Regions from separate parts of the Stenotrophomonas sp. 05N37 genome, predicted to be linked through region 1. Evidence: riboswitches for the same ligand, from Rfam matches in the RefSeq annotation. Region 1 holds a riboswitch; the other holds the start of a gene.
What was found. Region 1 has a riboswitch for cobalamin ahead of metE (5-methyltetrahydropteroyltriglutamate--homocysteine S-methyltransferase). Riboswitches for the same ligand answer to the same signal wherever they lie in the genome.
Positions count from the first base shown of each region.

Region 2: it holds a riboswitch for cobalamin, as region 1 does, so the genes downstream of both, btuB (TonB-dependent vitamin B12 receptor) here and metE (5-methyltetrahydropteroyltriglutamate--homocysteine S-methyltransferase) in region 1, are expected to answer to the same signal.

Region 1 covers NZ_JBFTNG010000009.1:20,816-25,454, forward strand. The annotation lists gene metE (5-methyltetrahydropteroyltriglutamate--homocysteine S-methyltransferase) at 1-1,833, opposite strand, end outside; cobalamin riboswitch at 2,048-2,281, opposite strand; gene AC1DGC_RS18460 (nicotinate phosphoribosyltransferase) at 2,333-3,757, opposite strand; gene AC1DGC_RS18465 (bifunctional nicotinamide-nucleotide adenylyltransferase/Nudix hydroxylase) at 3,821-4,639, opposite strand, start outside.
Region 2 covers NZ_JBFTNG010000003.1:174,722-179,360, forward strand. The annotation lists gene btuB (TonB-dependent vitamin B12 receptor) at 1-1,569, opposite strand, end outside; cobalamin riboswitch at 1,692-1,923, opposite strand; gene AC1DGC_RS11420 (histidine phosphatase family protein) at 2,076-2,654, shown strand; gene AC1DGC_RS11425 (TfoX/Sxy family protein) at 2,655-3,026, opposite strand; gene AC1DGC_RS11430 (GAF domain-containing protein) at 3,023-3,505, opposite strand; gene bioD (dethiobiotin synthase) at 3,580-4,266, shown strand; gene AC1DGC_RS11440 (aminotransferase-like domain-containing protein) at 4,417-4,639, opposite strand, start outside.

The DNA of each region.
Region 1 (4,639 bases):
CAGGCCTTCGCGGATCGCCGGCTCGTCGATCTGGATCACGCCGATGCCGGCCGCCTCCAGGTCCAGTACCTCGTCCCGCAGCGCCAGCGCGATCTGCCTGCAGGTGTCCGCGCGCGACTGGTCATCGCGCACGAACGACCACTGCAGCACCGTCACCGGGCCGGTCAGCATGCCTTTCATCGGGCGGTCGGTCAGCGACTGCGCGTACTGCGACCAGCGCACCGTCATCGGCCGTGGGCGGGTCACATCGCCGAAGATCACCGGCGGCTTCACGCAGCGCGAGCCGTAGCTCTGCACCCAGCCATTCCTGGTGAAGGCAAAGCCATCGAGTTGTTCGCCGAAGTATTCGACCATGTCGTTGCGCTCGAACTCGCCGTGCACCAGCACGTCCAGCCCGATCTGCTCCTGCACGCGCACGCAGTGCTCGGTCTGGGTGGCCAGGAACGCATCGTAGTCGGCGTCGGAGAGCTTGCCGGACTTGTTGCGGGCGCGTGCCTCGCGCACGTCCAGGGTCTGCGGGAACGAGCCGATCGTGGTGGTCGGGAAGCGTGGCAGCTGCAGGGCGCCTGCCTGGGCCAGGTGCCGCTGCGGGTAGGGGCTGTGGCGCTGCGCATCGGCAGCGGTCAGGCCGGCCAGGCGCGCGGCCACGGCGGGCTTGTGCACGCGCGGCGACTGCCGGCGCGATTCGATGCGCGCGCGCGACGCGGCCAGCCCGGCCTCGGCGTGCGGTCGGGCGTCCAGCGCATCGGCCAGCAGGCGCAGTTCCTGCAGCTTCTGGGTCGAGAACGCCAGCCAGCCGCGCAGCTCGTCATCCAGCCTGGTTTCCAGCGCCAGGTCCACCGGGCTGTGCAGCAGCGAACACGACGGTGCCAGCCACAGCCGGTCGCCGAGGTGGCCGTGCGCGTAACGGGCCAGTACCAGCGCGTTGTCGAGGTGGGTGCGCCAGATGTTGCGGCCGTTGACCAGGCCGGCCGACAGCACGCGGTCGGCCGGCAGCACGCTGAGCACGGCGTCCAACTGCTCCGGTGCGCGCACCAGGTCCACGTGCAGGCCGTCCACCGGCAAGGCGGCGGCCAGGCCGAGGTTGTCCTCCAGCGCGCCGAAGTAGGTGGCCAGCAGTACCTTGGGGCGTGGCACGCCGGACAGCGCCGCATAGGCGTGTTCGAACGCGGCGCGCGCGCTGTCGTCCAGGTCCTGCACCAGCACCGGCTCGTCCAGCTGCACCCACTGCGCACCGGCGGCCTTCAGCCCGGCCAGCAATTCGGCATATACCGGCAGCAGCGCGTCCAGCAGGTCCAGCGCCGGGCTGCCGTCCACGGTCTTGGACAACAGCAGGAAGCTCACCGGGCCCAGCAGCACCGGTCGTGTCTCGATGCCCAGCGCCTTGGCTTCACGGTACTCGGCCAGCGGCTTGTCGCCGCGCAGGGCGAAGCCCTGGCCGGCCTGCAGTTCTGGCACCAGGTAGTGGTAGTTGGTATCGAACCACTTGGTCATTTCCAGCGCGTGCAGGTCGTAGCCGTCGCGCTGCACGCCGCGGGCCAGCGCGAAATAGCCCGCCAACGGGTCGGCATCGGCCAGGGCGCGGTAGCGGGCCGGGATCGCGTCCACCAGGAAGGCGGTGTCGAGCACCTGGTCGTAGAAGCTGAAGTCGTTGCTCGGCGGCACATCGACGCCGGCCTCGCGCTGCAGGGTCCAATGGCGTGCACGCAGGCCACGGGCGGTGTCCTGCAGCGACGCGGCGCTGCTTTCGCCGGCCCAGAACGCTTCCAGCGCGCGCTTGAGTTCGCGCTTGGCGCCGATGCGGGGAAACCCCAGGTTGGTAACAGTGGTCATGGAACGTGTCCTCATTGCAGTAGCGGCATTGAGGAACGAAGGAACCGCGTGCCGGCCACGCCATGGCTGCCGTGTCCGTCCCGCCAGCGACCTTCGCCCCCGCGGGCGAACCGGATGTCGTGGAGCGGACGCACGGGGGCAGCGCCACGCGGGCGGCATGGCGGCAGGCCCCGGCAACCTCCCCGCGGACGTTCCAGGTCGAATCGGGGGACGGTCGTGTCCCCCGGCCGGGGCCGGTATTCGGGCTGATGGACACGGGCGCGGGCGCCCACCTAGTACCTGCCGCTTCCCAGGCGGTGAGGCCCAGTGCTGTTGGCAGGATTCGTTTCCATTCACCGCTGCGGGGCAGCTCCGGAATGGGCGCGCGAGGCGCCTTCACCGGATTCCCGTTTAAACCCATCCCTTCATCTGCATGAAGAGATAGATACCTTCGGCCCGCACAAGGTAGGCCGAAGGCGGGCGGTGGTCAAGGGGGGTTACGGCCGATGAATGACGCCGCTTACAAGCGCGCCGCGTCCGCCCGGCTGCGGATGTCGGCAAAGGTGTCGTCCTGCAGCAGCCGCCCGTTCTCCCAGACGGTCAGCATGGCGTCCTCGTAGCCCAGCGGCAGCGCGACCGCGGCCAGCGACTCGGCCTCGGCCGGGATCGGCACTGTGCGGAACTGGCCGTACTCGCGATGCCGCAGCAGGCGCATGCGACCGCGCTTGCTCTGCTTGCCACTGTCGGTAACCGGGTCCTTGTAGACGTCGATCCAGTTTCCGTCCACCCGGGCGGCCGAACATTTCAGCGCGAACTTCTGGGTGTCGCGGTCCAGCCGCTGCAGCAGCGCGCCGCCCATGCCGAAGGCGACGTTGTCGGCGGCGTAGCCGGCCGCGGTGATGCAGGCCAGGATGTCGCCGATGCTGGTCGGGTTGACGCCGTCGCCCTGGATCACGCGCACGTGGTTGAGCACCTTGTAGCCCTTGCCGTTGACCGCGTGGCCGAAGGCGTCGTCCAGCAGTTGCAGGCATTGCAGCACCACCGTCACCGGGTCGCCCGAGTCCGGGCGGATCACCACGGTGGCACCCGAGTCGATCACCTGCTGGCGCAGCGTGGTGCCCCAGTGCTGGGTGATCGCGTGGTAGATGTCATAGCTGTCCGACACCACCGCCACCACTGCACCGGGCGTGGCAAAGCGCGCAAGCATGTTGCGGTAGGCCTCCACCTCGTTGTCGCGGCCCCAGCTGGTGATCGTGCTGTGCTCGGCGGCCGGGATCGAATGGCCGGCCACCGGCTCATGGTAGAAGGCGCGGGCGAACAGCAGCGCCGAGACGGTATCGGTACCAAGGAAATTGACCAGGTGCGCGGCGCCGCCGATGGCGGCCGACTCCAGGCTCGACACGCCACGGCTGCCGAAGTCATGCAGCTTGAACGGCAACTGGCCTTCCGGGTCGTCGCTGGTGCGCTCCAGGAAGCGGCGGATGGTCTGCTTGGCGTGCCAGCTGGTGGTCGCTACCGTCACCGGGTACCAGATCCGCAGCAGCAGCGTTTCGAGGTATGACGGTACCCAGAATGCCTGCGGGTCGGTCGATTCAATCGTCATCAGCGCGTTGTGCACGGGCACCACGGTGCCTTCGGGCACGGCGCGGATGCGTACCGGCAACAGGCCGCCATGCGCATCGACGATGTACCGCCAGCCGGCCTCGTTGAAGGGCTCGCCATGGGCGGCGAAGAGATCGCGCGCCGCATCGATGTCGGCGTGGGTGATCGGCCTGGCCAGGTAATCCTTCAGCATGGCCTGCAGGCCGAAGAACAGCGTGCGGTCGTAGAGGCCGCCGCGCGATTCCACGTAGAAGAACGTGGCATCGGTACCCGGCGGATACTGCAGCCAGTGGCTGGCCTTGTAGCTGTCGGTATTGAGGAGAAGATTATCGAGGTACTGCATGACGGGAAGCTCCTTCGCGTCGGGTGACGCCGGCGGTCTATCCACCGGCGGAACAGGCAGGGATCAGCCCCGGCCCAGGAAAAACTCCAGGATGTGGAGATGGTCTTCGAACAGCTTGGGCCCCATGTCCAGCGCCTCGCTGACCGGGATCCAGCGCGCCTTGTCGGCATCGTCGCCGCCGCGTACCGCCGGCAGTTCGCCAGCCGGGAAATCGAAATGGAAGGCGTGGGTGATGGTGCGGCCGCGCTGGCTGCGTTCGGGGTGGTCGAACACATGCTGGCCCTTGAGCGACCCCTTGAGTACCGGCGCCGGTATCTTCAGCCGGGTCTCCTCGCGCAGTTCGCGCAGGCAGCTGTCCAGCAGGCCCTGCTGCTGGCCGACAAACCCGCCCGGCAGCGCCCACAGCCCCTTGCCGGGCTCGGCACGGCGACGCACCAGCAGCACGTGGCCCGAATGCACCACCACGGCATCGGTGGTGACGAAGGTGGGCGCGTATGGCGCGTCCTTCCAGGCCGCTTTGTACTGCTCGATGAACTGGTACTCGGCCACCAGCTGGGCATAGGCCGGCCCGCTCTTGCGGAACGCTTCGAGCATGGCGTACACCGGTGCGGGCACGTTGCCGCGCAGCATCAGCAGCGCGCCATGGAAATCCACGCTGCCGGCCTCGAACAGGTAACGGCGCAGCTCGGTGGCCGACAAGGTTTCGGTGTGCTGTACATCGACCAGCGGCCACTGCGGGAACTCGCGCAGGTAATAGCTGGAATCATCCTTGTCCATCCCGACCAGGCCGATCCTGGCATCGCCAGCGTGACCATCGGCGCGGACGGCGTCGGCCACCGTGCGTTGCACACCGGCGATCCACTGGGCTTCGTTGTACAGATG
Region 2 (4,639 bases), on a different contig from region 1:
CTGCGCGCGGCGCGCCAGCCAGTTGTCGAACTGCGCGCTGCCATCGGTGCGGTTGCGCGGATCGGTGTGGCTGAGCTGGGCATTGACGTCGAAGCCGGCCCAGGCGATCGCGCCGGTCAGTTCCGCGCCGCGGATACGCGCCTTCTCCACCTGCGACATCATGAAGGTGGTGGCGTCGTAGGTGATCAGGTCATCGATGCGCGTTTCGTACACATCCAGGCCCCAGCGCCAGCCGTCGCCCTGCTGGGCGATGCCGAGGTTGGCGCTCTTGGAGGTCTCCGGATCCAGGCCCGGCACGCCGCTCCACGGATCGTAGAGGTCGCTGAAGGTCGGCGCCTTGAAGGCGGTGCCGTAGCTGGCGTTGAGGCGGAAGCCGCTCCCCAGTTCCATGCCCCAGCCGAGGCTGCCGGTGGTGTGGTTGCCGAACTGTTCGTTGTCGTCGTCGCGCACGCTGGCCTGCAGGTGGTGCGCGCCGAAGCGGCCCTGGTACTGCAGGAACACGCCGGTGTTGTCGCGGCTGTCGACCAGGTAGCCGGCGCTGCTGCCGTCCAGGTTGTCCTGGCTCCAGTCGACGCCGGCGCTGAGCAGCTGGCCGTCGGCGATGCCGATGTCGGCCTGCGCCGAGGCGCTGTCGCGGTGGGTCTGCGCCGCGCCCAGCCAGGTGCTGCCGTTGTAGTTCTCCGACTCGTTGTCGGCGCGGCCGACGTTGACGGTCAGGTTGAAGCGCTCGCCGGGGCTGTAGCGGACCTTGCCGCCGAGCACCTGCTGCAGCGTCTCCGAGTAGTTGTAGTAACCGTCGTAGTGGTTCTCGCCCTTGGCGCGCAGCGCGGTGCCTTCCACGCTCAGCGCGTCGGTCAGCGCGTAGCCGCCACGCAGGCTCATGGACAGGTTGCGGTAGCCGTCGCGGTCGGGTTCGTCGGCGCCGCAGCCGGCGAACGTGGCCGCATCGCCGCGGCAGGCGTTGATGCCGTCGGTGTGCTGGTAAGCGATGTCGGTGCCGAACCAGCCGCGCTCGCCGCTGCCGCCGAAGCCGCCGCTGGCCTCGCGCAGGCCGTTGCTGCCGCCGCCGAGCTGCAGGTGCGGAGCGAAGGTGCCGGTGTTGCGGCGGGTGAAGATCTGGATCACGCCGCCGATTGCATCGGCGCCGTACAGGCTGGACTGCGGGCCGCGCACGATCTCGATGCGTTCGATCTGCGCCAGCGGCAGGTCCTGGATCATCGCCAGGCCGAGGTCGCCGGTATTGATCCGCACGCCGTCGACCAGCACCAGGGTGTGGGCCGAGTTGGTACCGCGCAGGAACAGCGAGCTCTGCTTGCCGAGGCCACCGCTGTTGTTGAGGTTGATGCCGGCACGACCACGCAGCAGGTCCTGCAGCGAGGGCGCCTGGCTGCGCTCGATCTCGGCGCGGTCGATCACCTGCGCCGGCGAGATGCTGTCCTGCAGGGCGATCGGGGTGCGCGTGGCGGTGACCAGCACCTGGTCCAGCGCGGCGGTGTCGTCCTGTGCGGATGCCAGCAGCGGCAGGGCCGACAGTACGGCCAGGGAAAGAACGCGGGTTTGCAGCTTCATCGATGACTCCATGCACCGCGCACGCCCGCGCGGCAAGGGGTGGGGATGATCGCGCTGCAGGGAGTCACTCGACGGAGAGCGGGCACACGGCGCCGCTTGCCGCCGCCATGCCCGCCGCATCGCAACCAGTCGTCTTCCAGGCCGGTCTCCGGGCTCGCATGTCGATGGCGGTGCCATCGCGCCAGGCGCCTTCCCATGCCGGAGCACAGTGGCGTGTTGCCTGGTGTATCCATGCTTACCGTTGCGGGGGCAGCGCCGGAGTGGCGGCGTGGCACAGGGCCTGACGCGTCACCGGCTTCCCGTTTCAACCTGGCGGCATCGCAGCCCCAGGTCACCTGAAAGTGCGCGCAGTCTAAGCCATCGGCCGGGGGGATGGAGCGCAGCGGTTAGAATATGCCTCGCTTTTTCGATGTGATCTCCATGACCCCACTGTGGTTGCAGCACCCCGGCACCGACGCCCGTGACCCCCACCGGCCCGTCGCAGCGGGTCGCCGGCGGGGCGTGGCATGATCCTCGACCTGATCCGCCACGCCAGCACCGGCCGCGATGGCCACCTGGACGGTCGCACCGACCCGGCCCTGGACGAAGGCAGTACCGATGCCCTGTGCGCCCGATATGCCGCGCTTGGCTGGGAACGCGTGCTGAGCTCGCCGCGGCAACGCGCGCTGGCCACCGCCGATGCGCTGGCGCTGCCGCGCGGGCTGGCCGTGATCGCCGATGACGAATGGGAAGAACTCGATTTCGGGGACTGGGATGGCCTGGCGCTGGACGCACTGCCGATGCAGCAGCTGTCGGCGTTCCACCTGGACCCGCATGCCAACCCGCCGCCGCATGGCGAGAGCTGGGGCCACTTCGAGCGGCGCATCGTGCGTGGCCTGCATCGCCTGCTGGATGAGCCCGACGCGCCGTCCACGCTGATCGTCAGCCACGGCGGACCGCTGCGCATGGTGTTGTCGCAGGTCTGCGGGATGCCCATGGCGATGTGCTGGGCGCTGCGCATCGATCACGGCACGCGGTTGCAGCTGCGCGTGGAGCGCGAAGGCGACCGCCTCTGGGGCGAACTGCTGGAACTGCAGCAGGCCTGATCAGGCGTGCTCGTCGTCCGTGTCGAACGGCGGCGCATCGCCGCTGTCGTCGTCATCGCGGCGCTCGGCGGTGCGGTCGTAGACCGGGCCGGATGCCGGCGGGGCCTTTTTCAGCGGCTTGTCGGCGATGATCGCGTCGTACTCGGCGACCAGTTCGATCCGGCGCGCTTCCGGCAGCTCCTGCCAGTGGCAGTCCTGCAGCGCGCCTTCCAGCGAGTAGAGCAGGTTGAGGCTGGGCTTGAAGCCGGCCCGGCGAACCTTGACGAAGGCGCCGACCGCGCCGATCGCGGTCAGCTCCTCGGGCGTGCGCAGACCGACCTGGCGCAGCCATGCCGCGCTCTTGGGACCGATGTTGCGCAGCTTGACGCTCATCCCAGAGCCTCCACGAAGACCGCGGCGATCGCTTCCAGCCCGGCCTGGTCCTCGGCATCGAAGCGCGCCAGTGACGGGCTGTCCAGGTCGAACACGCCGATCAGCGTATCGCCCTTGACCAGCGGCACCACCAGTTCCGAGCGCGACGCCGAATCGCAGGCGATGTGGCCGGGGAAGGCGTCCACGTCCTCGATGCGCTGGGTCACCCGCTGGCTGGCGGCCGCGCCGCACACGCCCTTGTCCAGCGGGATGCGCACGCAGGCGGGCAGGCCGTGGAACGGGCCGACCACCAGCTCGGTGCCGTCGTAGAAATAGAAACCGACCCAGTTGAGGTGCGGCAGCGCGTGGTAGACCAGCGCGGACAGGTTGGCGGCATTGGCGATGCGGTCGCGCTCGCCATGCACCAGCGCGCGGGCCTGGGCCAGCAGCTGGCCGTACTGTTCCGGCTTGCTGCCGGTGAGCGTGGAAGTATCGAACATGGGCCGAGTCTAGCAAGCAGCGGGCTGCGCCGGGACCGTCGATAATGCACCGCACTTTCCCGACCGCTACGCCGATGACCGCCAATCCGCCCCCCGCCCTGTACGTGACCGGTACCGACACCGGCATCGGCAAGACCTTCGCCAGCTGCGTGCTGCTGCACGCCTTGCGCCGGCAGGGCGGCCGCGCGGTGGGCATGAAGCCGGTGGCCAGCGGCTGTGAGCTGACCGCGGACGGCCTGCGCAACGAGGACGCTACCGCGCTGCTCGCGGCCAGCGACCCGCGCCCGGCCTATGCCGACCTCAACCCGTACGCCCTGCCCCTGCCGCTGGCGCCGGAGCTGGCCGCCGCCGAGGCGGGGGTGAGCGTCGCGCTGGCACCGATCGAGGCCGCCTTCGCGCGTTTGCGGGCGCAGGCCGACACGGTGGTGGTGGAGGGGGTGGGCGGCTGGCTGGCACCGTTGTCGGGCATGCTCGACCAGGCCGACCTGGTCAAGGCGTTTCGGCTGCCGGTGGTGATGGTGGTCGGCCTGCGCCTGGGCTGCCTCAACCACGCGCGCCTGACCGCCGCGGCGATCGCGGCCAGCGGGGCAACCTGCATCGGCTGGATCGGCAACGAGGTGGACCCGCAGATGGCGCGCATCGACGACAACATGGCCTTGCTGCGCGCGCGCCTGGCGATGCCCTGCCTGGGGCGGCTGCCGTTCGCGCCCGGGGCGGACCCGGCCGGGTTGGCGGATTGCCTTCGCCTGCAGGAGGCGTAAGGCGTCCGAGCGCGGCGAGGCAGCCACGCATGGCGTGGCACTACCGTGGGAGAGATGCAGCCACGCATGGCGTGGCGCTACCCTGGCCGGCCCCAACCGGGTAGAGCCACCCCATGGGTGGCTGGCGCGGAGTGCGGTTGAGGGGGGCGTTCATCCGCCGCGCAGGGCGCAGGCCAGTCGGCCCAGCGTGCTGATCGCCGCCACATAGCGCTCGTCCAGCTCCTGGCAGCAGGACAGCCGCAGGCAATGCCGGTAGCGCGCGCCGCGCGAATAGACCTGGCCGGGCATGAACACCACGCCGTGCGCCAGCGCCTGCTCGAACAGCTCGCCGGTGTCGATGCCCGGCGGCAGTTCCACCCACAACAGGAAGCCG